3 regions of the Pseudarthrobacter sp. NIBRBAC000502770 genome follow, and region 1 is predicted to be linked to each of the others. Evidence: riboswitches for the same ligand, from Rfam matches in the RefSeq annotation. Region 1 holds a riboswitch; each other region holds the start of a gene.
The links. Region 1 has a riboswitch for cyclic di-AMP ahead of NIBR502770_RS08640 (LysM peptidoglycan-binding domain-containing protein). Riboswitches for the same ligand answer to the same signal wherever they lie in the genome.
Positions count from the first base shown of each region.

Region 1 (9,682 bases):
TATTGGGCACCGCTTCCCAGGTCCCAACCCGGACCCGGAACCACAACGGTTGCTTTCTTCGCTGGGACGGCGCGGGCCTGCTCTTCGACCCCGGCGAGGGCACCCAGCGCCAGATGATCCATGCGGGTGTGGCGGCCAGCCACATCACCAGGATCTGCCTCACCCACGTGCACGGAGACCACTGCTACGGCCTCCCCGGGGTGCTGTCCCGAATGGCACTGGACCGCGTGCCGCACCCTGTCCATTTGCACTACCCGGCCTCCGGCGACCCGGTGGTCCGGGCGCTGGTGTCAGTCAGTTCACCCGGCATCGACCTTCGGCTCCATCCGCATTCGGGCCCCGGGCCCGTGGCGGAAGGCCTGGAGGTCCGGCCCCTGAAGCACCGCATCGAGACCTACGGCTACCTGCTCCGGGAAGCTGACGGACGAACCCTGTTGCCGGAGCGGCTCCAGGGGGCAGGCATTTCCGGCCCGGACGTGGGCCGGCTCCAGCGCGATGGCGCACTGGGGGCAGTCAGGCTGGAAGAGATGAGCAGTCCGAGGCCGGGCCAGCGCTTCGCCTTCATCATGGATACGGCGCCGTGCCCCGGCGCAGAAGAGCTGGCGGACGGGGCAGACCTGCTGGTCACCGAGTCAACGTTCAGTGACGACGACGGTACCCTGGCTCAGCAGTACCTCCACCTCACTGCGGGGCAAGCGGGAGAGCTGGCAGCGTCCGCCCGGGCGCGCACCCTGGTGCTCACCCACTTCTCCGCACGGTACGGTGACGACGCCTCCCTGCTTGCAGGACAAGCGCAGGCGCGGGCCCCGCGGGTTACTGTGATCGCGGCCAAGGACCTTGACCGCATCCCCGTTCCGCGGCGGCGGCAGCCGGCACGGGAGGGTGCCGGTCCAACTGCGGGGATAGGGTTAAACCATGACGGCAGCAGCTGAATCCACGGTCACGTTCGATGGCCGATTCGCCCGGGAACTGGCGGAACTCGCCGTGCCCTGGCGGGCCGAGGAAGCGCCCAGCCCGGAGCTCCTCGTCCTGAACGACCAACTGGCAGCGGACCTGGGCCTTGACCCGCAGTACCTGCGCAGCCCCGAGGGGGTGCGGCTCTTGGTGGGAAACCACGTTCCAGCAGGTGCCACACCTGTGGCACAGGCGTATGCCGGACACCAGTTCGGCGGGTACTCGCCCCTGCTCGGTGACGGACGGGCGCTGTTGCTGGGCGAGGTCATTGACCGGAGCGGCCGCCTCGTGGACGTCCACCTCAAAGGCTCGGGGCGGACGCCATTCGCCCGCGCCGGGGATGGCCGCGCCGTCGTCGGGCCCATGCTGCGTGAATACATTGTCAGTGAGGCCATGCACGCACTGCACATTCCCACCACCCGTTCGCTCGCCGTTGTTGCCACCGGGCGGCAGGTTCGGCGCGATGACATGCTGCCCGGCGCCGTCCTGGCACGGGTTGCGGGCAGCCACCTGCGCGTTGGCAGCTTCCAGTACGCGCGCGCAACCGAAAATATGGACCTCCTGAAGCGGCTGGCGGACCACGCCATCGGCAGGCACTACCCGCAGGCGGCCGATGCCGCAAACCCCTACCTTGCGCTGTTCGCGGCAGTCGTCTCCGCCCACGCAGAGCTCGTCGCCCGGTGGATGCTCGTTGGCTTCGTGCACGGGGTCATGAACACGGACAACATGACCATCTCGGGCGAGACCATCGACTACGGGCCCTGCGCGTTCATGGACGCCTTCAACCCAGCCGCCGTCTACAGCTCCATCGACGTCGGTGGACGCTACGCCTACGCCAACCAGCCGGTCCTGGCCGAATGGAACCTGGCCCGGCTCGCCGAGGCCATGCTCCCGCTGATTGACCAGGACCAGGAGAAAGCCGTGGCCCCGGCGGTGGAGGTCCTGGGCGGTTTCCGGGGCCAGTACAGCAAGGCATGGACCCGCGGGATGGCGGCCAAGCTGGGTCTGGACGGCGTCGATGAAAGCGGCGCCGCCGGGGCCTTGGTGGATGATGTCCTCGACATCCTGAAGGACGGACCCGTGGACTACACCCTGTTCTTCCGCAACCTGGGTAAAGCCGCCCGAGGGGACCGCCGCCCCGTGCGCGGCATGGTCCTTGACCTTGCCGCCCTTGATTCCTGGGTGGTGCGGTGGCAGGATCTCCAGCCGGACGCTCAGCTGATGGACAGCGTGAATCCTGCGTACATTCCCCGGAACCACCTTGTGGAGGAGGCGCTGTCCGCAGCCACCGGAGGGGACCGGGCTCCGCTGCAGCAGCTGCTGGCAGCTGTCAGCCACCCCTTCACTGAACGGCCCGGCCTGGAACGCTATATGCAGGGACCGCCGGAGGACTTCGGCAGCTACATGACGTTCTGCGGGACCTGACCGCGGCGGCGCGGCGGGTGCGTTAACGACAGGAGGGTGGCAGCCGGTTTCCTGGCTGCCACCCTCCTTCACAGTCGGCACCGCCATGCGGGCCCGACCGGCAGGGACTAGGCTACGCGCACTGCGGAGTACCCGCCGAGCCAGCTGATGGAGTGCACCTGCGTGTCGAAGCCGTTGACGCCGCCGCTGACAACCTGGCCGTTGCCTGCGTAAACGCCCACGTGGCCGGAGGTGATGATCAGGTCACCGGGGGCGGGAGAGCCCACCACCGTGCCGTACTGGAAGAACTGGGTGGGGGCCAGGTCGCCTACGGACTTGCCGACGGAGCGCAGTGCCTTCTCAACCATCGCGGTGCAGTCCTGCTGGACACCCAGCTGGCTGTAGGCCGAGGCGAGGATCGCCGCGCCGGTGCCGGTGCCCGTAGTGGAAGCCACAGGCGTTGCCGAGGCGTAGGACATGTTCATGCCGGTGTTGGCCGGTGCGGTGGCGGCTGCCGCCTGCACGGGTGCTGCAGCCGGGGCCGGTGCCGGCGCTGCGGTGTAGCCGGCGCCGGGAATCTGGATCTGGTCGCCCGGGTAAATGACCGAGGACAGGCCCAGGCCGTTGGCGGACAGGACGTCATTGAGGTTGACGCCGTACGCCGCGGCGATGGCGCCGAGGGTGTCGCCGGAAACCACGGTGTGGACGTTCCCTGCTGCTGCGGCAGGGGCTGCAGCAGGTGCTGCGGCGGTGGCCTGCACACTGGTCTGCTCAGTAGTGTCCGGTGCGGTTACGCCAGCGTGGGCCGGAGCGCCCACGCCGAACGCAATGCCGGACGCTGCTGCCACAGCGAGCGCCGGGCGGCCCAGGGAGCGGGCCTGCGACTTGGCTGTTACGGCGAGGCCCTCGAGCACAATGGAGCGGGCCGGAGTCGCGCGGTGGCGGGCTGAAATGGAATTTTTTGACACGGTTGATCGCCTCTCCCATGCCTGCGGGGTGAGCTGTCGGGTTCGGGCTGGAGATACCCGGCCGGGAGCGGCCCCGCGATGGAGGGAGGCGCTGCCGACTTAACCCCTAGGCCACATGTGGCCGTGGAAACTTGGTTCCCCCGTCCCTGCCAACTGGAGCGGTTGGATCCCATGGTCAGCGGCAGGGCTCGGCATACTGACGGGAATGTCCCGTCTGAGAGGGACACCTGACGACCCTAACCCATGGGCACGGCGATTGTCACATTTAGGTAACATACGAGGCTGCCCTCTCGAATTGCGCAAACGTGTGGACGATAAGCCTGCTTCCCGCCTGACCTCGACTGATGGCGGTGGCTGCCGTCCAAGTAACAATGTGGAGACGGCTTCCTGCGTGCCCCTCCAATCCGCCGGTAAGCTTCGGGACTATGCCCCTGTTCGTGACCACCGCCAGGTTCCCCGTACTGGGGGGCCTGGCGGCTGTTGCCCTGGCCGCCACCGTTGTCCTTCCGGCCACTGCCGACGACCCGCCCCCAACCGGCGGGTATCCTTCGTGGGCAGACGTGCAGGCGGCCCAGTCCTCGGAAGCTTCGAAGGCGGGGGAGATCACCATCATCAACGGACTGCTGTCCCGCCTCGAAGCCGAGTCTGAGGCGGCAGGGGAAGCCGCCGTGCGCTCGGCGGCAGGGTACGCTGCCGCCGACGCCGGGCTCCAGGCAGCTTCTTCCCGCCTCGAGACCCTTTCCGCCCGGTCCGCCCACGCCAACCAGGAGTTGGCACGTTACCGGAAAGACCTCGGCGCCCTGGCTGTCGAGTCCTACAAAACCGGCGGAACCAACACGGGGTTCTTCGTGGCGCTGGATGCCCTGGGAACCAACAGCGTCCAGGGGCTCAACCTGGTCAAGCTCGTGGGGGACAAGACTGCGGCCCTGGTCACCAAGGCGGCGGCCGCTGAACAGGCAGCCGCCGCCCTTGCCGACCAGGAGAAGGTTGCCAGGAGCGAGCGGGAGCGGCTTGCCGCGGAGGCGAAGGCAACGCTGGAGTCCGCCCGCGCGGCCCAGGATTCGCTGGCCCGGCAGGTGGCGGAGGAACAGCGGCATGGCGGCGAGCTGACAGCCCAGCTCGCAGCCCTGAAAGGCACGACGGCGGCCCTTGAGGGTGAGTACCGCCAGGGCCAGGCGGCGCAGGCTGCCTACGAGGCGGCCCAGGCGGCCAAGCGCGCCGCCGCGCAGGAGCAGGCCCGGCAGCAGGCGGAGGCCGAGGCCAGGGCCTCCGCCGCGGCGGCGCAGCAGCCGAAGGCACCCGCGCCCGCGGCAAACCCGGCCCCGGCAGGTCCCGTCCAGCCCGGCGGTGTCCAACCCGTTCCGGCCCCTCCTCCCGCTGTCGATCCCGGGCCGGCCGCCCCGGAGGCGCCGGCCCCGCCGGCTCAGCCCGCCGTCGTCGTTCCTTCCGTTCCCGGCGGTGCGGTGAACGATCCGGCCGGAGCGAAAAGCTATGCATCGGGGCGCCTGGCCGCCTACGGGTGGGGCCAGGACCAGTTCCTGTGCCTTGCCCAGCTGTGGACCAAGGAGTCCAGCTGGCTGACCACGGCCACCAACGCCTACTCCGGTGCCTATGGAATAGCCCAGGCGCTGCCGCCGGGCAAGTACGCCAGTGCCGGCAGCGACTGGCTCACCAGCTACCGCACGCAGGTCGACTGGGGCCTTGGCTACATCAAGGACCGGTATGGTTCCCCGTGCGCGGCATGGAACCACTCCGTCGCCCTGAACTGGTACTGATTGACGCGTTAGGCTGTCCCCATGCCTGATTTCGAACGGTTCCGCGCGCTGCTCGAAGAGGAGCGGGCCCGGCGCGTGGCACTGCTGCCGGCGCTGCGGGCGGATATCGAGGCCGCAAATTCGGCGCGCCAGGACTCCAATGTGGATGACGAGCACGATCCCGAAGGTGCCACCATTGCCTTCGAACTCTCGCAGGCTTCAGCGCTCCTGAAACAAAGCTCGGCCGGCCTTGGGCAGATCGAAGCGGCCCTTGACCGACTGGCCGCGGGAACCTACGGAACCTGCGCGGTGTGCGGGGAGCCTATTGCCGAGGGCCGCCTGGAAGCCCGGCCATGGACGCCGTTCTGCATCCTGCACGCCTCGTCCGGCCGCGGGCGATGACGGAGGCCCCGGAGGTGGTGTCGGCGGCTGCGGAGTTCGTCGACCGGACGCTGCAGAATGAGGGCTCCTGGTACCGGGCCGACGACGTCGGGAGCCGGCTGGGCGGGCAGCTGGCCTCGTATGGATCGTCGGTGGGGGCCGTCCGGGGGACGGTCCGTGACGCGCTGCGGAAATTCAAGGACCTGGACCATGACGGCACGGTCATGCTGGCCTCCGCATTGTGGGGACAGCCGCGGCCCGGTTCGCGGCCGGTGTTCGAGCGCCGCCTGGCCGCCGTGGTGCTGCTGCAGTCGCGGGTGCGGCTGCTCCGGCATTCCGACCTGACCCGGCTGGAAGGGTTCCTCCGTTCCGCCCGGGCAGGGGACCTGGCGGCGCCCCTGCTCTCCGATGTCCTGGTCCCGCTGCTTGCGGGGCTGGGCGGGCGTGAACGGCAGCGGGCCGGCGTTGTCCTGGCGCGGTGGCGGGAAGATCCGGACCCCGGGCTCCGGGCGGCAGCCGCCGCCCTTGAAAAATACTTGTCCATGTGAAACGTACCAAGGAGATCCATATGAATGAACCGTTTGACCTTGAGCGTTTTGTTGCCGCCCAAAACACCGGCGGAACCTATGAGCAGGCGCTGGGCGAGCTGCAGGTGGGCCGGAAGTCGGGGCACTGGATGTGGTTTGTATTCCCCCAGCTTGCCGGGCTGGGACAGAGCGCCACATCCCGCAGGTACGCCATTTCGTCCCTTGCTGAGGCTCGAGCGTACCTGGACCACGAGCTGCTGGGTCCACGGCTCCTGGAGTGTTCACTGGTCCTGGCAAACCACGCCGACCAGTCCGCCGAAGACATTTTCGGTGGCGTCGATGCCAAAAAGCTCCGCGCCTGCATGACGCTGTTCCTCCGGGCGGCCCCTGGAGAAACTGTGTTCAAGAGCGTCCTGGCCAGTTCTTCAATGGCGAACCGGACCCGGCCACCGACGAACTCCTGGCCGGCCTGGACGCGGCGGACTGATCACGGAGGAGGCGGTGCGGCAGCCTGTGCGCCGCACCGCCCAGGCGGCCGGGTCGCTACGGCGTCGGGCTGCCGCCGTTGACGTTGAGCGTTTCGCCCACCACATAGCTGGATTCGGGCGAGGCAAGGAACACGTAGGCGGGGGCAAGTTCAGCAGGCTGGCCCGCCCGGCCCAGGGGAGTGGACTGGCCGAATTCCGGGAGTTCCTCCTTGGGCTGGCCGCTGCTGACCTGCAGTGGGGTCCAGATCGGGCCCGGCGCCACGGCGTTCACCCGGATGCCCTTGGGGGCCAGCTGCTGGGCCAGGCCCTTGGTGAAGTTGTTGATGCTGGCCTTCGTGGTGGCGTAGTCCACAAGGGTAGGCGAGGGGTTGTAGGCCTGGATGGACGTAGTGTTGATGATCGTTGAGCCCGCCGGCATATGCGGTACCGCGGCCTTGGTCACCCAGAACATGGCATAGACGTTGGTTTTCAGGGTGTGGTCGAATTGCTCGTCGCTGATGTCTTCCAGGTCCTCCTGCGCAACCTGCTTTCCGGCGTTGTTGACCAGGATGTCAACCCCGCCCAGCACGGCCACCGCCGTGTCCACCAGTTCCCGGCAGGCGGCCGAGTCCTTGAGGTCCCCCGGTACCTTGACGGCCTTGCGGCCGGCAGCCTCAATGATTCCGGCAATGCGCGCGGCGTCCTCCTCTTCCTGCGGCAGGTAGGAAAGGACGACGTCGGCACCCTCCCCGGCAAAGGCGATTGCCGTTGCTGCCCCGATGCCTGAGTCCGCGCCGGTCACGATGGCCCGGCGGCCGTCGAGGCGGCCGGTGCCCCGGTAGGTTTCTTCGCCGAGGTCGGCCTTGGGCGCCAGTTCCGCATCAAGTCCCGGCTCCGGCTGGTGCTGCTTGGGCGGGGAGATCTTTTCGTAGGCAGTCACGGGATTACGGAAGGTGTACTGGTCGGTCATGGTGGTACTCCTGTTCGTGCGGGACACGGGCTGGTTCGTCGCCCGGGATCATGAAGCAGCAATGCTGCGCAGGGCAGCAGCGAGAAGCTAAGCATGCTTACGGTTCCCAGCCTAGGCAAAAGCTCCCGCCCTGCCAAGCGGCGCCGCGGTCAGCCGCGCTGGACCTCCACCAGCCTGACCTCCGCCAGGCGGCCGCCGTCCACCACGGCCTCCATGTAGGTGCAGGCCGGCTGGCGGCGCCGATCCGTGGGCGAGCCGGGATTCAGCAGCCGGAGCCCCCCGGGCGAGACCGTATCCCACGGAATGTGGCTGTGCCCGAACACCAGGACGTCCGTGTCCGGATACAGTGCCTCGCACCGCAGTTCGCGGCCCTTTGCCTGGCCGGTCTCGTGGACCATCGCAAAACGCACCCCGTCCAGGACTGCGGTGGTGCGCCCGGGCAACCGGCGGCGAAGGTCGGGGCCGTCATTGTTGCCGTAAACACCCAAGAGGCGCCTGCTCCGTTGCTCGAACTCGTCGAGCAACTCCGCCTCCACCCAGTCGCCCGCGTGGAACACCACGTCGGCATTTTCGACGGCGGCCCATACCTGTTCCGGCAGGTCTTTGGCGCGTTTTGGCACATGGGTGTCAGCGAGCAGGACGAGGTTCAGTGGCATACCGGAAATCCTGCCATGCGGCCCTGTTCCGGTGCGCCTGCGGGTCGTACCCTTGGGCCGTGGAGGTGATTGCCATGGAGGCAGCCCAAGGCGACCGGATCGTCGTGCGTGGCAGGAATGTGGGATCCGCGGACCGGCACGGTGTGATCCTCGAGGTGCGTGGCGAGGGCGGGCACCCGCCGTACCTCGTCCGCTTCGACGACGGCCACGAAACAGTCATGTATCCCGGCGGTGATTTCGCCGTCGACCACGGGCAGGGCACCTGACGTCCCGCCGCTTCACCTGTCAAACTGGGGCAATGGATCATTTCCCGCCCTCCAGCCTGTCCGCCACTCCGCCGCCGCGGACCGGCCCCCGTGACCCGGGCGATGCCTGGGTGGAAGGGGACCGCGGCCGGTTCTGGGGCAGGTTCGGAGCGGCCGGGGTCCTGGCCTGGGATCCCGGCAGGGGAGTCCTGCTGCAGCACCGCGCGGTTTGGAGCCACAACGGCGGAACCTGGGGCCTGCCCGGCGGGGCCCTGCACCAGGGCGAAGAGCCGGTTGACGGTGCCCTCCGGGAGGCCTACGAGGAAGCTGCCGTCCCGTCGGAGAGCGTGGAGGTGCTGTTCACTTCCGTGCTGGACCATGGTTACTGGTCCTACACCACGGTGGTGGTGCGGGTGCGGGAATCCTTTGAACCGGTGATCAGCGACCCCGAAAGCATCGCGCTGCTCTGGATCCCGGTGGCGGAGGTGGGGGCACTGGACCTGCACCCCGGTTTCGCCGCGGCGTGGCCGGAGCTGCTGGCGCGGCTGGACGCCGACGAACCCTGGGCAGGCGGACGCTGGTAGGCCGGCGCGGCCCGTGCCTGGAGCCGGGGCTAGTACCCCTCGCCGTACTCCGCGGTGACCAGGATGGGCAGGTGGTCGGAATTTCCGCGCGGCAGCGTCTCCACGCTGGCGATGTCCAGGCCCAGCGACGTAGCGAAGTCAAAATGGCCCTTGAACACCTTGTACCGGGTGTAGGTCCGCCGGTTGCTCAGGGAGAGGGCGTAGCCGGAGTTCTTCATGTGCATGTCCAGGTTCTTGGTGAAAAACGGGTAGTTGAAGTCGCCCACCATCAGGGTCATCAGGCCCCTTCCCATGCTCAGGAGTTCCGCATGGGCGGCGTGGATCTGCTTCCGCCGCAATGAGTTCGACGCCGTCAACGGGGCAGCATGAAAGGAGCCGATCACCAGTTCATGCTGTGTTTCGGTGTCCATCACCCGGGTGCCGATCAGCCGCTCGTGTGCCGGCGCCAGCACCCTGTCATGCATCGATTTCTTCAACGCGAAGGACTGCGTGTCCAGGGCGGTGAAGCGGCTGGTGCGGTAGTAGATGGCCAGCCCCAGCCGGTTGCCTTTCGTGGCATCCGCGAGGTGCAGGGGCCCAAGGGTTTCCGGGAGGTCGCTGGCATCCACTTCCTGGAGGCACAGCGCATCGATGTCATGGTTCCGGGCCAGGGCGAGGAGCTCGCCGCTGGCCTTGTGCTTGCGGAGGTTGTAGCTGATGACGCGCATGAAACACCTCTTTTGAGGGTTGCTGACAGGACCAGTTCCTTACTCTAGTCCGATTGCTCCCTGCA
Region 1 is NZ_CP041198.1:1,791,273-1,800,954, reverse strand. It holds gene NIBR502770_RS08650 (ribonuclease Z) at 1-932, shown strand, start outside; gene NIBR502770_RS08645 (YdiU family protein) at 916-2,379, shown strand; gene NIBR502770_RS08640 (LysM peptidoglycan-binding domain-containing protein) at 2,487-3,326, opposite strand; cyclic di-AMP (ydaO/yuaA leader) riboswitch at 3,330-3,530, opposite strand; gene NIBR502770_RS08635 (lytic transglycosylase domain-containing protein) at 3,752-5,101, shown strand; gene NIBR502770_RS08630 (TraR/DksA C4-type zinc finger protein) at 5,123-5,482, shown strand; gene NIBR502770_RS08625 (DNA alkylation repair protein) at 5,479-6,009, shown strand; partial or broken gene NIBR502770_RS08620 (DUF1810 domain-containing protein) at 6,030-6,475, shown strand; gene NIBR502770_RS08615 (glucose 1-dehydrogenase) at 6,532-7,425, opposite strand; gene NIBR502770_RS08610 (metallophosphoesterase) at 7,575-8,081, opposite strand; gene NIBR502770_RS08605 (DUF1918 domain-containing protein) at 8,156-8,347, shown strand; gene NIBR502770_RS08600 (NUDIX domain-containing protein) at 8,380-8,910, shown strand; gene NIBR502770_RS08595 (endonuclease/exonuclease/phosphatase family protein) at 8,940-9,617, opposite strand.

Region 2 (9,682 bases), 1.5 Mb from region 1:
GCGCCCCCGCGATCTCCATCGCGACGCGCGCCGCCGTCGGGGGCCCCTGCGGCAGGTAACGGAGTTCGCCGCCGCAAGCGGGATTGGCCAGAAGGCTGGAATCGCCCTGGCTGCCACCGGACTGGTGCTGACGGTCACAGTGCCGGCCACCAGCCCGGTCATGGCCACTGATGCGTCCGGCAACGCGCCCCTGGCAGCTTCCTCCGTCAGCCCGCAGCCGCAGATTTCCGCCGATATTGGTGCCCAGATCGACTTCAGCCGCTCCGCCGTCGTGACCCAGGCCGACCCGGACGGGAAGCTCAAGCAGCTCCTGAGTGCCCAGTCCGCCGGCTCCGTCACGCGGGCGGCGTCGGCCGGCACCCTGGCTGCACCACTAGCCTCCCTCGTGACCGCGTCACCGTTCGGATACAGGGTGAGCCCGATTACCGGCGGCTCCGGCGACTTCCACCGGGGCCAGGACTTCGTGGCTCAATGCGGGACGTCCGTCCTTGCCGCTGCGACCGGCACCGTTACCTTCGCAGGCTGGCACCAGTTCGGCGGCGGAAACCGGGTGGTCATCGACCACGGCAACGGACTGGAAACCACGTACAACCACCTGTCGTCCTTCAACGTCAAGGTGGGCCAGACGGTCTCCCGTGGAGAAGTCGTGGCGCTCAGCGGCACCACAGGTGCCTCCACCGGCTGCCACCTGCACTTCGAGGTGCAGGTCAACGGCGAAGTGGTCGACCCCATGGGCTGGCTGTAACGAATGATTGCCCACTCTCAGATCGCAGCGACCTGCCGTGACCTGAATGTGACATTGAAGCAAAACTGCTGTACCGTCTAACTCGCGTCAACTTTTCCGAAGTTGACGCTCTTGAGTGGATTGCCTAACTCTGCCACCGCTCAAGGTCCGTTCGCATTTCATCGTCTGGCAGGGGCGGGGGAACCAATTTTGGCCTTCTCTCCAGAAGGCCTTGGGGTTAAGTCACCAGCTTCCCAGGAAGCTGCGTGGCCGGGTGACTCCCATCCGAATCCGACAGCTCACCTCGCAGGCATTGGGAGAGGCTACCTTCGTGTCTTCACGCCATCATTCTGCGCGCCACCGTGCGCAAACGGTTCGCACCAGCCCCTTGGACGCCGTGTCCAAGGCCGTGAGTGCAAATGCCGGGACCGTAGGCCGCCAGGCTGCCGTAGTGGCAGCCGCATCGGGCCTGATCCTGAGCATGGGCCTGCCAGCAAACGCAGCTGACACCACCGCCGGTGTCTCTGCATCCACCGAGTCCGGCTCGGCACAGACGGCACTGGCCGTCACGGCCGCCCCCACGGCCACGGTTTCCTTCGAGCGCCCGGTCGTCAAGACCACCGCCGCTCCGAAGGTGGAGGCGGTACGTCCCCAGTCCACCGCGCCGGCCGAACGCGCCGCCACCGCTGGCCAGGACGCCGCTCCCGCCGCCAAGGCTGCCGAGACTGTCTCCGCCGCAACCTCCGGCATTGCAGCCATCGCCTACACCGGCATCGGCCACTCCTATGTATGGGGCGGCACCAGCCCGGTCACCGGCTGGGACTGCTCCGGGTTCGTCCAGTGGGTCTACGCACAGGCCGGGATCAGCATCCCGCGCACCAACGCGTGGAACATCATGACCCCGACCTCCACCCCGCAGGCGGGCGACCTCGTTGTCCAGAACGGCGGCGCGCACGTGGGTATCTACGTCGGCAATGGCATGATGATCAGCGCGCTCAACCCCTCCCAGGGCACGCTGCTGCACTCGCCCGCAGCCACCGGTAGCTCGTCGTACTACCACCTCAACAAGTAGTTCTTGGGCTTAGCGCTCCAAGGGCTATTTCTTTGCCCACAGCTTTTCCGCTAGAAACCAGATCCCCGTTCGGGATGCGCCGGCTTACCCCCAAGATGCCGGCGCGTCCAGCCCCCTTTGCCTGCCTACACGCGGTCCGAAGGAAAAACGAAAGAGAGAACTCATGACGACTCGTGCTACCGCACGGCACCGCGCCGAGGTCACCAAAACCAACTCGATCGCCATCATTGCCAAAGCTGTCAGCGACAACGCCGGTGGCATGGGCCGCCAGGCTGCTGTTATCGCCGCGGCTTCCGGCCTGGTCCTGACCAGCGGGCTCGCAGCGAACGCTGCCGACGCCAACGTCAAGCGCGATTCCGCTCCGGCGTCCCAGCTCGAAGTTGAATCGGCCGTCGACGCCCCGATTTCCGCGGCTTCCACCATTGCCATCAGCTACGAGAAGCCTGCTGTCACCACCACGCCGGCTCCCGTCGTCGAGCCCGAGCCCCAGGTCCAGGTGCAGGAAGCTGCTCCCGCGCCTGTGGCGCAGCCTGTTGCTGCTGCCAAGGCCACGGCCAAGGTTGTTACCGCCGCTGCTCCGGCTGCTCCCGCCGCCCAGGTTTCCGCAAGCGGGAAGGGAGCAGCCATCCTTTCCGCCGCATACGCCCAGCTCGGCGTGCATCAGGACTGCACCATGCTGGTGACCAACGCACTGGCTGCCGTCGGCATCCATTTCCACGACTGGCCGGCAGGCTACCTGTCGCTGGGTGACACCGTGCCCATGTCCCAGGCCCAGCCCGGCGACCTGCTGTACTACGCCGACGGTGGCGGCGGCATGGCCCACATTGCCGTTTACGCCGGTAACGGCATGGCCGTCCACGGCGGCTTCAATGGCAACGACACCGTGGTCTTCAGCGCCAATGTTGGCTCCGGACCGGTAGCCATCCGCGTACGTTAGGCATTCCTGTGCCGGCCTTAACCAACGCCGGCCCGCGTGCTGCTTGCCAGAGGACCCCCGCCAGCAAGGCGGGGGTCCTTTGCGCTTAAGGGCTTTGCCGCCGGCGTCCCCGCCTTTTCCCTGGCATGGTGACGGAAGGGGCCTCCGGGGCGGCGATTACCTGATTCTGCACTTCTTTGTTTACTCTTGTGATGTCGATCCATAGCCCGGACATGCCGAGGGCAGCCGGCCCTCGTGCCCCTGACGGGTGCGGCCGTGAAGAGGTAAGTGCATGCGCACTCTCGTTCTGAATGCTGGATATGAACCGCTGGCGGTTATCACTTTCCGCCGGGCGCTGGTGCTTGTGCTCACGGGCAAGGCAAGCGTCGTGGCCGAAGGGGACGACCCGGTGGTGGGGCCCACCGACGTCCTGGGCCGCCCGTCCGTGATCCTCCTCAACCGTTACATCCGGCCCAGGTACAACCACTCAACGGCCGTCAGCCGCAGGGGCGTACTCCGGCGGGACGGTCACAAATGTGCCTACTGCGGCAAGGCTGCGCACACAATCGACCACGTTCACCCAAAGTCGCGTGGAGGTGCCGATTCGTGGGAGAACCTGGTGGCCGCCTGCCTGCGGTGCAACAACGTCAAGGGCGACCACACTCCCGCCGAGATGGGGTGGACCCTTCGGTTTGTTCCCGAGCCGCCGCACGGGACGATCTGGCAGATCAAGGAACTGGAGAAGCCGACCCCCGCATGGGATCCGTTCCTGCTGCCGGAGCGCGCTGCCTGACAGTTTCCCGGCGCCTCCCGGCGCCGGAAAGGGTGCCGGTCGCTAGGCTGGGGAAGTGCACAAGAACAGCTTGGCTTTTGATGCCCTGATCCTTGCCGGGGGACGATCATCGCGCCTGGGCGGCGTGCCCAAGCAGTCGTTGGTTTTCCACGGCCAAACCCTCCTGGAGCGCGCCGTTGCCGCGGCGGCCGGTGCCCGGCTGACCGTGGTTGTCGGCGATGCGGGAGTCCTGCCGGGTGAATCCGGGGAGGGCCACCCGCTGCCACTGTCGGTCCGCCCTGCCAACCTGCTTGCATGCCGGGAGGAGCCGCCCTTTGCTGGTCCGGCGGCTGCGATTGCCGCAGGCCTGGATACCCTGGCGAGGAACGGGGGAGGGGCCCCCTACTCCCTGGTGCTGGCCTGCGACATGCCGTTGGCCGCCCAGGCGGTGGCAGTGCTGCGGGACGCATTGCTGCAGTCCGATCCCGGCGTCCGCCCAGGTGGGGTGGTGGCCCGTTCCGAGGACGGCAGGACCCAGCCGTTGGCAGGTTTCTACAGCACGGCTGGGTTAAAAAGGTCCTGCGCTGACCTGGCTTCACGCAACGCCCTGGTCAACGGCTCGGTCAGGGCGCTCCTTGCTAGTCTGGACGTGCAGCTTGTCACAGTCCCCGCCGGGTCCACCGCCGATGTGGATACCTGGGACGATGCTGCCGCGCTGGGTGTTGCCGCCGGGAACCAGCACGCATGGGAAAGTCCGGCGCACAGCCGGAGACAACGTGGGAGGCAAGTCGTGAAAAGCCAGGACGAGACACTGGAAGAGTGGTGCAGGGCGCTCCTCCAGGCGTACAAACTTGAGGACGTCCAGGTGGATATCAACGCCGTGCTGGCGCTTGCAGGCGTGGCCGCCCACTCTGTTGTGCGGCCCGCCGCACCGCTGACTACCTTCATCGCAGGCTTCGCCGCCGGACTGGCTGCCGCACCCGGCAGGGAGATGGATGCGGCATCGATGGACGCGGCACTGGCCGTGGCCCGTTCGCTGGCGGCCGACTACGACGCTGAAGCCGCCGGGACTCCCGGCGAATGACCGCAGAACCCCATCACGGTCCTGACGCGCCGCCGGGAGCAGAGCCGCAGGCGCGCAGGGGCGAAACTGAACACACGCCTGCTGACCATCACCAGGCAGCGCACACCTGGCAGGAAGCCCGGCAGGCTGCCTTCGATGCAGCAACCCCCATTCCGCCAGGCCCCGTTGCCCTGCGGATAGCCCTTGGCCGCAAGCTCGACCGGGACATCGTTGCCCTCCAGGACATGCCCCATTACGCCTCCTCAGCCATGGACGGCTGGGCAGTCAATGGAAGCGGCCCGTGGATCCCGGTGGAGGCCGGTAGCCGGCTGGCGCCGCACCAGGCCAGCCCCATTGCCACCGGTGGCCTCATCCCGCCCGGTGCAAAGGCGGTGCTTCGCAGCGAGAACGCGGTCCTGGGGCAGGATGACGAGGGGCTGCCCGTCCTGATGACCGGCGGCAAGGCGCGTCCGGGCGAGCCCCGCGCGGGAGAGCACATCCGGAAAGCCGGGGAGGAAGCCCTCGAAGGGGACATCCTGGTCAAGGCCGGGGTATCGCTCAACCCCGCACACTTGGCCCTCGCCGCCCTGGCAGGCTACGACGAAGTCCCGGTCCAGGGTAAGCCCGTGGTCCGCCTGGTCCTGACCGGATCAGAGGTGGTGGACCAGGGCACGCCCGCCCCCGGCCAGGTACGCGATACCTTCGGCCCGCAGCTGCCTGACGTCGTGGCAATGCTGGGCGGCATCGCCGCCGGCCAGCAGCGGATCGGCGACTCGTACACCGAATGGCTGGCGGCGCTCGAAGACGTGCTGCCAGAGGTGCCCGGCGCACCGGACCTGCCTGCCGACGTCGTCATCACCACCGGGGGTACTGGACGCTCCGGAACGGACCACCTCCGCCGGGCAGTGGCCGAACTCGGCGGCCGGCTCATCATCGACGGCGTGGCAATGCGGCCGGGACACCCCGCGGTCCTCGCCGAACTTCCCGACGGCCGTTTTGTCCTGGGACTTCCCGGCAACCCGCTGGCGGCAATGATGGCCCTCTCCACCGTGGGTGCCCCGTTGCTGGCTGCCCTGGGGCACCATCCCATGCCGCCGGTGGAAGACGTGCCGTGCGGGACGATGATCGAGCCCGACCCCGGCCGTACCCGGCTGATGCCCTTCCGGCTGCTGTATGGCATGGCATCCCCGGCGCAGCACACTGGGCCCGGCATGATGCGTGGGCTGGCAGCCGCGGACGGCGTACTGGTGGTGCCGCCGCACGGGGTGCAGCTGGGTGAGCTGGTGCCTGCCTTCGCGCTGCCGTGGGGGACGCCCATCCCGCGGCCCGGTGAAAGTGATGCCAAAGCCAAGCCCCGAACGGGCGCCCGCACCGGCCAGCCCAAGGCCAAACCGGCAACCAGCGGGCCCGTCGACTGGAGTGCGCTCCTGGGCTGACGCACGGCAGGGCCGGTGCCCCCGGAAGGCGCTACCTGGGACAGGGCAGGCTTTGTTGGTGCCATGATGGAGTAATGAACAAGCAGGGTGGAATATGGGACGGGTAACCCAGCGCCGGAAGGTGCACAAGTATGTCCTGGATGGTTCCCCAAGTGCCCTGGAGTACCCGGTCCGCCACCGTGAAGACGTCCTCGCCGTGGAGGAACCGCTGGAAATCCGGCTCGGCGGCCTGTCCTATTCCGTAACCATGCGCACCCCCGGCGATGACTTCGACCTGGTGGCCGGCTTCCTGGTGTCCGAGGGCGTCATCTGGGCCCCAGAGCAGCTGGTGTCGCTCCGGTTCTGCGCCGGCGAGGACGAAAACGGCGTCCAGACGTTCAACGTGGTGGAGGCCCAGCTGCGGCCGGACGTCCCGCTCCCGGACACGGGCCGCCGGGTCTACACGTCCAGCTCCTGCGGCATCTGCGGAACGGATTCCATCGAGGCCGTCCAGAAGTCCTCGCACCACAGTCCCCAGCCGGACCCGCTGACCGTGGATGCCAGGGTCCTGGCCTCCCTGCCCGACCTGTTGCGGGAGTCCCAGCGCGTCTTCGACGATACCGGCGGCGTACACGCGGCGGGCCTGTTCAGGATCGACGACGACGGCGTCCCCCGGCTCCTGTGCCTGCGCGAGGACGTAGGGCGCCACAACGCCGTGGACAAAGTGGTGGGCTGGGCACTGCGTGAAGGCCTCCTGCCGTTGGCGGGGACTGTCCTCCAGGTGTCCGGCCGGGCGTCCTTCGAACTGGTACAGAAAGCCTCGCTTGCCGGAATCCCCGTCCTGGCCGCCGTGAGTGCGCCATCGAGCCTTGCCGTGGAACTGGCAGAGGCCAACGGGCTGACCCTGGCAGGCTTCAGCCGGGGCAGCAGTTTCAATATCTACGCCGGGAACTCCAGGGTCCTCGGGCCCCAGCCCGCCGTGCCAAGGCCTTAGCGCGGGTAACGCCTTGGCCCGTCCCACACCACCAGCCCAGGGGGTTGGACGCAGTGCCGCCAACAGGTAGATTTGTCCATCGAATGGACTCGATGATCCAGTCTCCAGCCTAAAGAGGACCTATATTGCATGACGACCGCAGGATCACGGAAGTCCGCCTGGCGAGGTTTGTGCGGGAGCGCATTGCCCCTGCCGTTTACAGCAGGACGGTCCCGCTTACCCTGAGCAGCTGGGAAGTGCCCGGTGAGCCGGTCCCGGCGCTTGAAGCGATGCGGCAGGACTTCCAGCCGCAGGAGCACGGCGCCTCCTGGGGACGGCCGTGGGGCACCACCTGGCTGCGGCTGCAGGGGGAAGTGCCCGAATCCTGGGGCGGCAGCCCTGACACCGCCGTGGAGGTGGTGGTGGACCTGGGATTCACCACCGAAGCCCCCGGGTTCCAGTGCGAGGGAATCGCCTGGCGGTCGGATGGCAGCATCATCAAGGCCATCTCACCCCGCAACCAGTACATCCCGCTCAAGCTGCTGGGCAGCGGCATGGCCGTGGACTTTTACGTGGAGGCGGCCGCCAACCCGGACATGGCGCAGGGCTGGACCTTTGCCGCTACCCCTTTGGGGGACAAGGCGACCGCAGGAGACGCCCCGCAGTACCGGCTGGGAACCATCGCCATCGCCGAGCTGAACCAGACCGTGTGGGAACTCCAGCAGGACGTCTGGACCCTCGCCGGCCTCATGGAGCAGCTTCCCCTGGAGCTCCCGCGCCGCCACGAGATCCTCCGCGCCCTCGAACACATGATGGACGTGATGGACCCGGAGGACGTTGCCGGGACCGCGGCAGCCGGGCGCCGGGCGCTCGCCGACGTCCTGACCAGGCCCGCCTACGCCTCCGCCCACCAACTGGTTGCCACCGGGCACGCCCACATCGACTCCGCCTGGCTCTGGCCGGTCCGTGAAACCATCCGCAAATGCGCCCGGACCTTCTCCAACGTGGTGGCCCTGATGGATGAAGACCCGAATTTTGTCTTCTCCTGCTCCTCTGCGCAGCAGCTCGCCTGGATCAAGGAGCTGTACCCGGACCTCTTCAGCCGGATCCGGGAAAAGGTACGCGCGGGGCAATTCGTCCCGGTCGGCGGCATGTGGGTGGAATCGGACACCAACATGCCCGGCGGCGAAGCCATGGCCCGGCAGTTCGTGGAGGGCAAGGGCTTCTTCCTTGCCGAGTTTGGCATTGAGTGCCGGGAAGCGTGGCTCCCGGATTCGTTCGGCTACAGCGCTGCCCTTCCCCAGATCGTGAAGTCCGCCGGCAGCCGCTGGTTCCTCACGCAGAAGATTTCCTGGAACCAGACCAACAGGATGCCCCACCACACTTTCAACTGGGAGGGGATCGACGGCACCCGGCTGTTTACCCACTTCCCGCCGGTGGACACCTACAACTCGGATCTCAGCGCCCGGGACCTGGCGCACGCCGAGCGCAACTATCGGGACCATGGCCGCGGCACCGTATCGCTGGTCCCGTTCGGGTACGGCGACGGCGGCGGCGGGCCCACCCGCGAAATGCTCGCCGCAGCTGCACGCACGGCGGACCTGGAAGGCTCTCCAAAGGTCCGGGTCGGATCCGCGGAAAGCTTCTTCCGGCAGGCCGAGGAAGACTACTCCGCACTTCCGGTCTGGGTGGGCGAGATGTACCTGGAACTCCACCGCGGCACCTACACCAGCCAGGCACAGACAAAGAAGGGCAACCGGCGCAGCGAGCACCTCCTGCGCGAAGCCGAATTGTGGTGCGCCACGGCTGCCGTCCGCGGCGGCGGTGCCTACGACTATCCGGGCGCCGAGCTTCAGCGCCTCTGGCAACTGGTGCTGCTCCAGCAGTTCCACGACATCCTTCCCGGCAGCTCCATTGCCTGGGTCCACCAGGACGCCGAGCGGAATTACCAGGCTGTCGAGAACGCCCTTGAGGCGTTGATCAGCCGCGCCGCCGCCGAGATGCTGGGCACCGGCAGCCGCCAGTTCCTGTTGAACGCCGCACCGCATCCCAGGGACGGGGTCCCCGCGCTGGGGGCGGCCGAACCGGCGTTGAGCCCGGAACCAGTACGGGCAACACCGCATGACGGCGGCTACGTCCTGGACAATGGTGTTATCCGGGCCGTGGTGGATGCGGACGGGCTGCTTTCCTCCCTGCGCGACCATGCCAGCGGCCGCGAAGCGATCGCCCCCGGCCAGCGCGGCAACCTGCTCGAACTGCACCGTGACACCCCCAACGAATGGGACGCCTGGGATATCGATGAGTTCTACCGGCGCAACGTCACCCCACTGGTCCACGCAGAATCGGTCCGGCTTGACGGCGGAGGCGGCAGCGCCGTCGTGGTGGTGGAGCGATTGGCCGGGACCTCGCCGCTGACCCAGCGCATCACGCTTGCCCCCGGCAGTGCGTCCCTGGAGATCACCACCTCCGTGGACTGGCAGGAACGCGAAAAGCTGCTGAAGCTCGGCTTCGCACTGGATGTGCGGGCGGACCGGTCGGCTGCCGAAACGCAGTTCGGCCACGTCTTCCGGCCCACGCACACCAACACGTCGTGGGAGGCAGCAAAGTTCGAAATCTGCGCCCACCGGTGGATCCATGTGGGTGAACCCGGCTACGGCGTCGCCGTGTCCAACTCATCCACTTACGGCCATGACGTGGGAAGGAGCATCAGGGAGTCCGACGGCGGAACCACCACCACGGTGCGGCTG
Region 2 is NZ_CP041198.1:279,333-289,014, forward strand. It holds partial or broken gene NIBR502770_RS01690 (M23 family metallopeptidase) at 1-745, shown strand, start outside; cyclic di-AMP (ydaO/yuaA leader) riboswitch at 857-1,051, shown strand; gene NIBR502770_RS01695 (C40 family peptidase) at 1,122-1,796, shown strand; gene NIBR502770_RS01700 (NlpC/P60 family protein) at 1,960-2,733, shown strand; gene NIBR502770_RS01705 (HNH endonuclease) at 3,005-3,505, shown strand; gene NIBR502770_RS01710 (NTP transferase domain-containing protein) at 3,561-4,568, shown strand; gene NIBR502770_RS01715 (molybdopterin molybdotransferase MoeA) at 4,565-5,983, shown strand; gene fdhD (formate dehydrogenase accessory sulfurtransferase FdhD) at 6,078-6,956, shown strand; gene NIBR502770_RS01725 (glycoside hydrolase family 38 C-terminal domain-containing protein) at 7,082-9,682, shown strand, end outside.
Region 2: it holds a riboswitch for cyclic di-AMP, as region 1 does, so the genes downstream of both, NIBR502770_RS01695 (C40 family peptidase) here and NIBR502770_RS08640 (LysM peptidoglycan-binding domain-containing protein) in region 1, are expected to answer to the same signal.

Region 3 (9,682 bases), 1.7 Mb from region 1:
TGGGTGCCTGGACATTCTGGCCGGTGCCCGGGAGGTGGAGGCCGGGTTCGCTGGCCTGAAGGCCAGGGCTGCGGTTGGGTATGCGGAGAGCGCCGACGTGGTTGCGGGGCCGGATGTGCCGGTGCGTGCGCGGGAGATGGCGGTCGCGGCGGAGATCGGGTGCGTGCTGGCCCTGGGTCCGCGCGCCGCGTCGTCGTTCCTGGCTGCTTCCTATGCGGTGACTGCCTTGTTGCCGCTGACCTTGTCGGCGTTGCAGGCCGGGGTGATCTCCTGGGGCCACGCGGTGGTGATGGCGGACGAGACGGCGTGCCTGGATGCTGCGGGGGCGGCGGCGTTGGAAGCCCATTTCCTGGACCCGGGCGCCGCGGACCCGGCGCGGGGCTGCCCGGTGGGTGCGTTGCCGGCGCACCGGTTCAAGGCCAAGGCCCGGACCTGGCGGGAACGCCACCACGCCGAGAGCATCGAGGCACGCCACGCCAAGGGGGTGTCGGAGCGGCGGGTGGAGTTCCGGGCGGACCAGGACGGGATGGCCTGGCTCTCCGCGTGCCTTCCCGCGGACCAGGCCCTGGCGGGGTGGAACCGGCTCACCGCGACCGCCCGGGGCCTGCAGGGCCCCGGCGAGGGCAGGACCCTGACCCAGCTCCGGGCCGACACCTTCGCCGACGCGATCCTCACCAACGGCACCGGCGCCAGCGACACCCGTGCAAGCGGCAGCGGCAGTTTGACCGAGGGTGCGAGTGGCAGCTCCACCGGGGGTGTGGGTGCTGTCCGGGACCGTGTGCCGTCGCCGGTCCGGGCGCAGGTGCTGGTGACGGTTCCGGTGTTCTCGCTGCTGGGCCTGGTCGATGAGCCGGCGGTGCTGGACGGCTACGGTCCCATTCCGCCGTCCATGGCACGGGAGCTGGTGGCCTCCGGGGCGGGGTCGTTTTACCGGGTGTTGGTGGACCCGCGGGACGGGGCCCCGTTGGAGATCGGCCGGACGAGTTACCGGGTGACAGGTCCGATGCGGGCGTGGTTGCGGATGCGGGACGGGAAGTGTCCGTTCCCGGGGTGCAGCAACAACTCCCTGGACAACGATGCCGATCACATCCTCGCCTGGGCCAAGGGCGGCACCACCGGAATCAGCAACCTGGGACAGCCCTGCCCGAAGCACCACAAACTCCGACACGCCACGGGCTGGAAACCCACCCCCGCCACCAAGAACGAACCACCCGGCTGGACCTCACCCACAGGCCGCCACTACCAAAGCGAACACCAAGACTGGGAACCACCACGATGGCCTCCGGGATGGTCCTCTGGATTTTTTAAAGGTGAAAGGTACCTGTCACGTGGGCAAAACATGACAGACGAAGAAATGGTGCCTAAAGAACTGCGCGTCGCCAGAGAGCGAAGCGTCCTCGAGGAAGCGCTCCTCAAGCACCTTGTCTCTTGACGCGATCAACCCGCCACGCGTCGTCGGACTTTCCCCGCCGACGCGCGTCCGGATAGATTCGTCAGCAAGATGACAAATTCACAGACTCCGATCCACGCCACCGCATACTGGACCACTGCAAAGGAGCATGGCGAGCTCAGGGCCGAGGACGTGCCCGCCCCGGGACCCGGTGAAGCGCTGGTCCGTGCCCTCTACTCCGGCATCAGCAAGGGCACCGAAATGGTGGTCCATGCCGGGGCAGTGCCACCGCGGGTCGCGGAGGAAATGCGGGCCCCGCACCAGGAAGGCCAGTTTCCCGGGCCCGTGAAATTCGGCTACTTGTCGGTGGGAGTCGTGGAGGACGGGCCCGAAGGGTGGAAGGGCCAGCGCGTGTTTTGCCTGAACCCCCACCAGGACCTCTACGTTGTCCCGGTGGAGTCCCTGACCAGGATTCCCGACGACGTTCCCTCCCGGCGGGCGGTCCTCACGGGAACGGTGGAAACGGCGGTCAACGCCCTGTGGGAAGCCGGGCCAAGGCTGGGGGACAGGATCGCCGTCGTCGGTGCCGGGTTGGTGGGCGGAATGGTGGCCACGCTCCTGCGCACTTTCCCGCTGCAACGCCTGCAGCTTGTGGACCTGGACGCGGGGAGGAAGCAGCTCGCGGACGCCCTCGGGGTGGACTTCGCACACCCCGACGAAGCCCTCGCCGACTGCGACATCGTGTTCCACTGCTCGGCTTCGCAGGAGGGACTGGAACGCAGCCTGCAGCTGGTCGGCGATGAGGGTGACGTGATCGAAATGTCCTGGTACGCCAACCGGGTAGTCACTGTGCCTCTGGGGGAGGACTTCCACGCCCGGCGCCTGTCCATCAGGGCCAGCCAGGTTGGTGCCGTGGCACGCGCCCGGCGCCACCGCCGCACCAATGCCGACCGCCTGGACCTGGCAGTGTCGCTGCTCAAGGACCCCGTCTTCGACGCATTCCTGACAGGTTCGTCCCGGTTCGAAGACCTGCCCGGCGTCGTCCAAAGCCTGGCGGACGGCACCTTGGAAGCCTTGTGCCACGTCGTCGAATACCCCGCCACCAGCCCAGCTGCCCACGACTCCGAAACCTTGAGGTAACCCATGTTCAGCCTGACCGTCCGCCGCCACTTCATGATCGCCCACAGCCTTCCGCGTAAAGCCTTCGGACCTGCACAGGGACTCCATGGGGCCACTTTCGTGGCCGAGGTGACCTTCCGCCGCCGCGCCCTGAACGATGATGCGATCGTCCTGGATATCGGTGCCGCCGGAACCATCATCGAGGAAGTACTCGCCGACCTGAACTACAAAAACCTGGACGAGCACCCGGATTTCGACGGCAAGCTCAGCACCACGGAGGCGCTGGCCGAGTACATTGCCAATAAAGTCGCCACCCGGATCAAGGACAGCGACGACGGCCGCGAACTCGCAGGCCTCGACGTCACGCTGCGCGAGAATCCGGACGCGTGGGCCGCCTATTCCCTGGACTTCACCGCCTGACCGTGCGGCACATCCGGCTGCTGGTCCCCGGCAACATCCGCCACAGCTCGGGCGGCAACGTCTACAACGCGCGCCTGGTTGCCGCCCTCCAGGCCTTGGGTGCAGGGGTTGAGGTCATTGCCGTGGAGGGCAGCTGGCCGGATGCCGGCGCACACGATCGACGCCGGTTGGGCGCCCTCCTCGGGGCGTGGGACCCGGAAACACATCCCGGGCAGCCTGTGGCGATCGTGGATGGACTGGTGGCCGTCGGCGCTCCGGACGAACTGGAATTCGCTGCGAAGGCCGGCCGGCAAACCTGGGTCCTGGTGCATATGCCTGTGCCGGAAGATGCAGGCGGCCGGGCCCTTGTACGTGAGGCCAGGGCTTTGCGCGCCGCAACCGGCGTCATCTGCACCAGCACGTCGGCGGCAAACGAGCTCCGCAAACGGGGGCTCCCGCAAGCGCGGGTTGTCCTGCCCGGAGTTGTCCCGGCAGCCCAGGCCTGCGGTTCAACGCCCCCGCACCTGGCCCTGGTGGCCGCCTTGCTGCCCAACAAGGACCAGCTGCTGGCCGTGGAAGCACTCGCCCAAATCCAGGACCTGCCATGGACGGCGTCCCTGGTGGGATCCGACCGCGCCGACCAAGCCTACGCGCAGGAAATCCGGGCCGCCGTCCTCGCCCACGGATTGCAGGAACGGGTCCGGCTCACCGGCGAGCTGACCGGTGAAACACTGGAAGCTGAATGGGCGCGGACCGACCTCAGCCTGTTGCTGTCCCGGGCGGAGGCATTCGGAATGGTGGTCACCGAGTCCCTGGCCCACGGCATCCCCGTCGTTGTCCGGGAAGGGACAGGGGCAGTGGAGGCCCTGGGCCTGGCAGAATTAACAGCGGCCGACGGCGGCCCCCGCCTTCCCGGGGCAGTGCTGCGGCTGCCGGCCGGGGGACAGGAAAGTCCCGGACTGCTGGCAGGGGTCCTGCGGCGGTGGCTTGGGGACGCCGCTCTCCGCGAAAGCTGGCGCGCAGCAGCGCTGGAGGCGCGGACGATGCTGCCGGGCTGGAGCAGTACCGCCCGGGAAGTGCTGGCCCTGCTGGGGGCCCGGGACTGACAGCGGGACCGGGCCGACTGCGGACCAGGGCTGTGGCCTTCTACGGCTGCGGGCTGATACTCCGGTGTCCCGCGAAAAACTCCCGCAACAGTAGGGCGCACTCTTCCTCGCGGACGCCCGGGTACACTTCAACCCAGTGGTTGAGCCGCCGTTCGCGGAGGATGTCGAACACCGAACCGGCAGCGCCGGCCTTTTCGTCCCAGGCCCCGAACACCACCCGCGGGATCCGGGCCAGGACGATCGCGCCGGCGCACATGGCGCAGGGTTCCAGCGTGACCACCAGCGTGCAATCAGACAACCGCCAGCCGTCGCCGCTGCCGCCGCCGAGCCTTGCCCGTTCCTGCAGCCGGGCCGCCGCTTCCCGGATGGCCACCACCTCGGCGTGGGCCGTGGGGTCGCCCAGTTCCTCCCGCTGGTTCCGGCCGGAACCCAGGACCCCGCCGTCGGGCCCCAGCACCACGGCGCCGATGGGAACATCCTCCGTGGCGAGTGCCCGGCGCGCTTCCGCCAACGCAAGGCCCATCCAGGCATGATGTTTCTTTTCGGGCAACGGCATGGCTCAATGATAGTTTCGGGGATACTCAGGTTACTTACCGACGCCGGGAGGCACCATGGACACTCTTCGGGATCGCCTAGGTCTTTGGTTCAAGCCCTATGCGGCGCTGGTCCTCACCATCCTCGTGGGCGGTGCGATCATCGTATCCCTGGCCTTGCTTGGCGCCGAGGTGTACGACAATGTGGTGGATTCCGCGGGCCTGGCCAACCTGGACAAGCCGGCCCTGGCCCTGTCGGAGAGCTTGCGCAGCCCCGGCCTCGATGCGTTCGTTACCGGCTTCACCAATATCGGCGGCGGAATCGGAATGCCCATCCTCGCCAGCATCCTCACCGCCTGGCTGACCTTCCTCAGCCGGAACTGGCGGCCCCTCATCCTGGTTGGCGGCGCAGCGGCCGTCTCCATCATGGCCACGACGTTCGGCAAGAAACTGGTGGGCCGCACCCGCCCGGACCACGCGGACGCGGTGCCCCCATACGAGGATTCACCGTCATTCCCCAGTGGCCACACCCTGAATACCACCGTGGTGATCAGCCTGGTGGTGTACCTGATCTGCCTCCAGTTCCAGGCCACGGTGGTTCGCGTCTCGGCCATCACGGGCGGCACGCTGTTCATCATCGCCATGGGGCTGAGCCGCGTCTTCCTTGGCCACCACTGGCTGACCGATGTCATGGCCGGGTGGCTGCTCGGCCTGACGTGGGTGGGCGTGGTCATTCTGGCGCACAGGTTGTTCCACCTGGTCCGCAGGCGGGAGCACGCCGGTGCGGCGCCGTCGTTCGACCGTCCAATCGTCCGCGACGTGGTGGCCGAGGAAGCGCACCATGGGGGCGACGGCGGCAGTGGGCACGCCCACGGAGGCCACAACAAGGACACCGCCGGATGATAGTTTTGGGGGATGCGTACTCTCGTTGTTGACCACCCCCTGGTCGCCCACAAGCTCACCGTCCTGCGGGACAAGAACACGCCGTCGCCTGTCTTCCGGCAGCTGACGGAAGAGCTGGTGACGCTGCTGGCCTACGAAGCCACGCGGGAGGTCCGCACCGAGCCCGTCACCATCGAAACGCCTATCAGCACCACCATCGGTACGGCGTTCACCAAGCCCACACCGCTGGTGGTCCCCATCCTCCGGGCGGGCCTGGGCATGCTGGAGGGCATGACCAAACTGGTCCCCACCGCCGAGGTGGGCTTCCTGGGCATGGCCCGGGACGAGGAAACGCTGGACATCATCACCTACGCCGAGCGCCTCCCCGAGGACCTGACCGGCCGCCAGGTGTTCGTCCTGGACCCCATGCTGGCCACCGGCGGCACCCTGCGCGAGGCCATCAAGTTCCTGTTCAAGCGGGGCGCTTCGGACGTCACCTGCATCTGCCTGCTGGCGGCTCCGGAGGGCCTGGCCAAGCTGGAGGAGGAACTGGGCGACGCAAACGTGCACATCGTCCTGGCCTCCATCGATGAGAAGCTCAACGAGAAGTCCTACATCGTTCCCGGGCTGGGCGATGCCGGCGACCGCCTCTACGGCATCGCCGGGTAGCCTCCCGCCGTCCGGACGGGACCTGTCGGGGAAGGACTTCTTAGACGGCTTTCTTTTTGCGCTGGGCCTTTTCGGACCGGTGCCCCGCCGCTAGCCTGTGCGGATGGACTGGAAACTCGAACTTGTCTTTGTCCCTGTCTCCGACGTTGACCGCGCCAAGGACTTCTACGTCAACAAGGTGGGCTTCAACGCCGACTACGATGAGCGGCCCTCGGACGACCTCCGTTTCGTGCAGCTGACGCCGCCAGGTTCGGCCTGCTCCATCTGCATTGGCGAGGGGCTGACGGACGCACCTCCCGGCACCGGGTCAAACCTGCAACTGGTGGTCAGCGACATCACCGCGGCGCATGACTTCCTGAAAACCAACGGTGTGGACGTCAGTGACGTGGACGTCCAGGACTGGGGACACTTCGTGTACTTCGCCGATCCGGACGGCAACAAGTGGTCTGTCCAGTGCATACCGTGGCGGAACGCCGGGGCAGGCGCGGCGCCAAGCTCTGCACCTTAAACCAGTGAGGGCCGCAACCCCGGGGATGCGGCCCTCACTGCGCGGTAGTTCCCTGCCGGGCCCCACTCCAGGGCGAACGACGGCGGGGCCAGGGACGCGTCGTGGGGCGGCCGTCAATGCTGGAAAGGCTCAGCTGAAGGTGCCGCTTCGACGCGCCGCGGCAGGGAAATGGTGCCTAGTACCAGTTGTGCGCCAGATGGAAGTTCAGTGCGCCGCAGGGGGACTGGTAGCTCTTCTTGATGTAATCCAGGCCCCAGTTGATCTGGGTGCGGTAGTTGGTGAGGTAGTCCGCGCCTGAGCTGGCCATCTTCTCGGCGGGGAGGGACTGGACGATTCCGTACGCCCCGCTGCTGGGATTGGTTGCCGTGGTGGTCCAGTCGGATTCCTTGGTCCACAGGGTCTGCAGGCACTGCATCTGGTCCGGTCCCCAGCCGAATGTGGCCAGCTGGCCGGCGGCGTATGCCTGGGCTCCGGCGGGATCGTTGACTGCGACGGCGGGTGCAGGCTCGGGGGCAGGTGCCGCCGGTGCGGGAGCCGCGGACGCTGCTGCCGGAGCGGGAGCCGCGGGCGCTGCTGCCGGAGCCGGTTCAGCCGCCTGCGGTGCAACGCTGATGGCTGCGGGAGCGGGGCTCTCCACCGGGTTGGAGCGGATTTCGCTCTTCTCGATGCTCATTTGGGCGTCGGCTGCTGCCGTGTTTGACTGGGTGGACGACGCCGGGGTCATGCTGCTGGTGGCCTGTCCGGCCGCGCCTACCCCCACCAGTACCGCGCACGATGCCGCAAGGACGGCGGCGCGCTGGCCCAGGGTGGTCTTCTTGGCCTGCGGTTTGGCCCTGTGTTTAGCCTGCAGGCATGATTCTGCCGTGTTTTTGGACATGATTGATCGCCTCTCACACCTGCGGAGTTAGCTGTCGGGTTCGGATGAGGGCATCCGGCCGTACGGAATGAAAATCACGTACTGGCTTAACCCCAAGGGCAGTCATTGCCCGGGACGGTGGGTCCCCCGCCTCTGCCGTTGCTCAATCGGAATCCGGGGAAGCGGCAGAGCTTGGCGTCAACCCGGGATATGCGGCCCGAACGGAAACCGCACCCAATCGACGGTACAGGAAGATTAAGCAGAAGTCACATTTAGGTAACGGAAGTCACGGATTCCGCGCGTCGGTTTGCGGGCGCACGCGCCGAGGATTCGCTAAACGGAAGCAGTCCAGCCCGCCGGGGAATTCCGGTCCGGGCCGGACTGCCTCGCTACTGGCCTGCCAGGGCGTACACCGTGGTGCCACCGATGCTCTGCGACTGGAAATTGGCGGCCACCCACTCAGCGATCTGCGTTGCTGCATCCGAGCCGCTGGTGGAACGCATGGTCCCGCCCGCGATGAAGAAATGGATCTTTCCCTGGGACACCAGCTCCTGGAACTGCGCCAGCGTGGGGGAGGGATCGGTGCCGTTGAAGCCGCCCACCGCCATGACTGGAAGTTCGGTTGCCAGCTGGTAACCGGCGGCGTTGTTCGAACCCACCACGGCCGCAGCCCAGGTGTAGCTTGAGGCCCCCGCCCGGAGCGCGGTGACCAGCCCGGCCGACGGCGTCGGGGCACCCAAGAGGCCGCCCATCCCTCCGCTGCGGCCCCCGGCAAACCCTGTGCCGCCTTGGGTACCTGGCTGCCGGAAGCCCTGTCCCTGCGTGCCCTGTCCCTGCGTGCCTTGGGCTGTGCTGCCTGTGCCACCGGTGCCAAATCCGTTCCCGTTGCCCCCGGTGCCGCCGGGCGCTCCGCCCGGGCCCGTACCGCCCGGGCCCGCACCGAACCCTGACGTGGGGCCTGCGCTGACGATTGCCCCGCTGTGCGCCGCCGATGCCGTGGAGACGGAGTAGGCAAGCGGCCCGGCGAGCGACGCAGCAACGGCCAGCACCGCCGTCGTCCGCTGGAGGGAGCGGCGGCCCAGGAACCGGTTGAGGCCCACTCCGGCGGAAGCGGCCAGCCCTGCCGCCAGCACCAGCCAGCGCAGCCACGGACCGTAGGCAGAGGTGGTGCCCAGCAGGGAGAACGCCGTCAGGGCTGCCGCTGCCACCGCCGCCGCGAGCGGGATTGCAGCGGCCAGCTGCTGCCTGTGCTGCCACAGGAGAACAGCGCCCAGGCCGGTAAGTGCCGCAATGCCGGGCGCCAGCGCCACCGCGTAGTAGGGGTGGATGATGCCGGCCATGTAGCTGAACACCAGGCCCGTCACCAGGACCCACGAGCCCCAGGCCACCACCGACGCACGCACCGGATCCGTCCGCGGCGCCCGTCGGCCCACCCACAGCAGGCCCGCCGCGAGGATCAGGGCGGAGGGCAGCAGCCACGCTATTTGGCCACCGAACTCGCTGTTGAACATCCGGAACAGGCCGGGGACGCCCCAGCCGTTGCCCCCGCCCACGCTGCCCGTTTCGTCGCCCGTCAGCCGCCCCAATCCGTTGTAGCCAAGGGTGAGTTCCAGGATGGAGTTGTCCTGCGACCCGCCAATGTAGGGCCGCATGCTGGCAGGCGTCAGCTCGACGGCCGCGAGCCACCAGCCCGCGGAAACAACCATCGCCGCCCCTGCCGCGGCCAGCCGCAGGAGGCGCCGGCCCAGCCTGCCCGGCCCCGCAACCATGTAGGCCAGGGCGAACCCGGGAACCACCAGCAGGACCTGAAGTTGCTTGGCCAGGAAGCCGAAGCCCAGGAACACGCCGGCCAGCAGGAGCCAGCGCAGCCGGTCCTCCTGGATTGCACGGAGGATCCCGTACCCGGCGGCAGTCATGAGCAGCACCAGCAGGGCGTCAGGGTTGTTGAACCTGAACATCAGCGTGGCAACCGGCGTGAGGGCGAGGACGGCAGCGCCCAGCAACCCGGCCCGGTGGGCGACGGTGTGGTCACCCGTGGCCTGCACCGCGGCTCGGCGCACCGCAAGGTGGAGCAGCCAGGCGGCCCCGACCCCCATCAGCGCTTGCGGGACCAGGATGCTCCACGGGTTCAATCCGAAGATCCGGACGGACAGTCCCATGATCCACAACGAGGCCGGCGGCTTGTCCACCGTGATGGAGTTGGCAGCGTCCGAGGAACCG
Region 3 is NZ_CP041198.1:119,888-129,569, forward strand. It holds gene NIBR502770_RS01015 (HNH endonuclease signature motif containing protein) at 1-1,432, shown strand, start outside; gene NIBR502770_RS01020 (zinc-binding alcohol dehydrogenase) at 1,502-2,530, shown strand; gene NIBR502770_RS01025 (6-carboxytetrahydropterin synthase) at 2,534-2,929, shown strand; gene NIBR502770_RS01030 (glycosyltransferase family 4 protein) at 2,932-4,014, shown strand; gene NIBR502770_RS01035 (nucleoside deaminase) at 4,055-4,570, opposite strand; gene NIBR502770_RS01040 (phosphatase PAP2 family protein) at 4,626-5,450, shown strand; gene upp (uracil phosphoribosyltransferase) at 5,463-6,098, shown strand; gene NIBR502770_RS01050 (VOC family protein) at 6,202-6,606, shown strand; gene NIBR502770_RS21085 (hypothetical protein) at 6,782-7,483, opposite strand; cyclic di-AMP (ydaO/yuaA leader) riboswitch at 7,489-7,652, opposite strand; gene NIBR502770_RS01065 (glycosyltransferase family 39 protein) at 7,852-9,682, opposite strand, start outside.
Region 3: it holds a riboswitch for cyclic di-AMP, as region 1 does, so the genes downstream of both, NIBR502770_RS21085 (hypothetical protein) here and NIBR502770_RS08640 (LysM peptidoglycan-binding domain-containing protein) in region 1, are expected to answer to the same signal.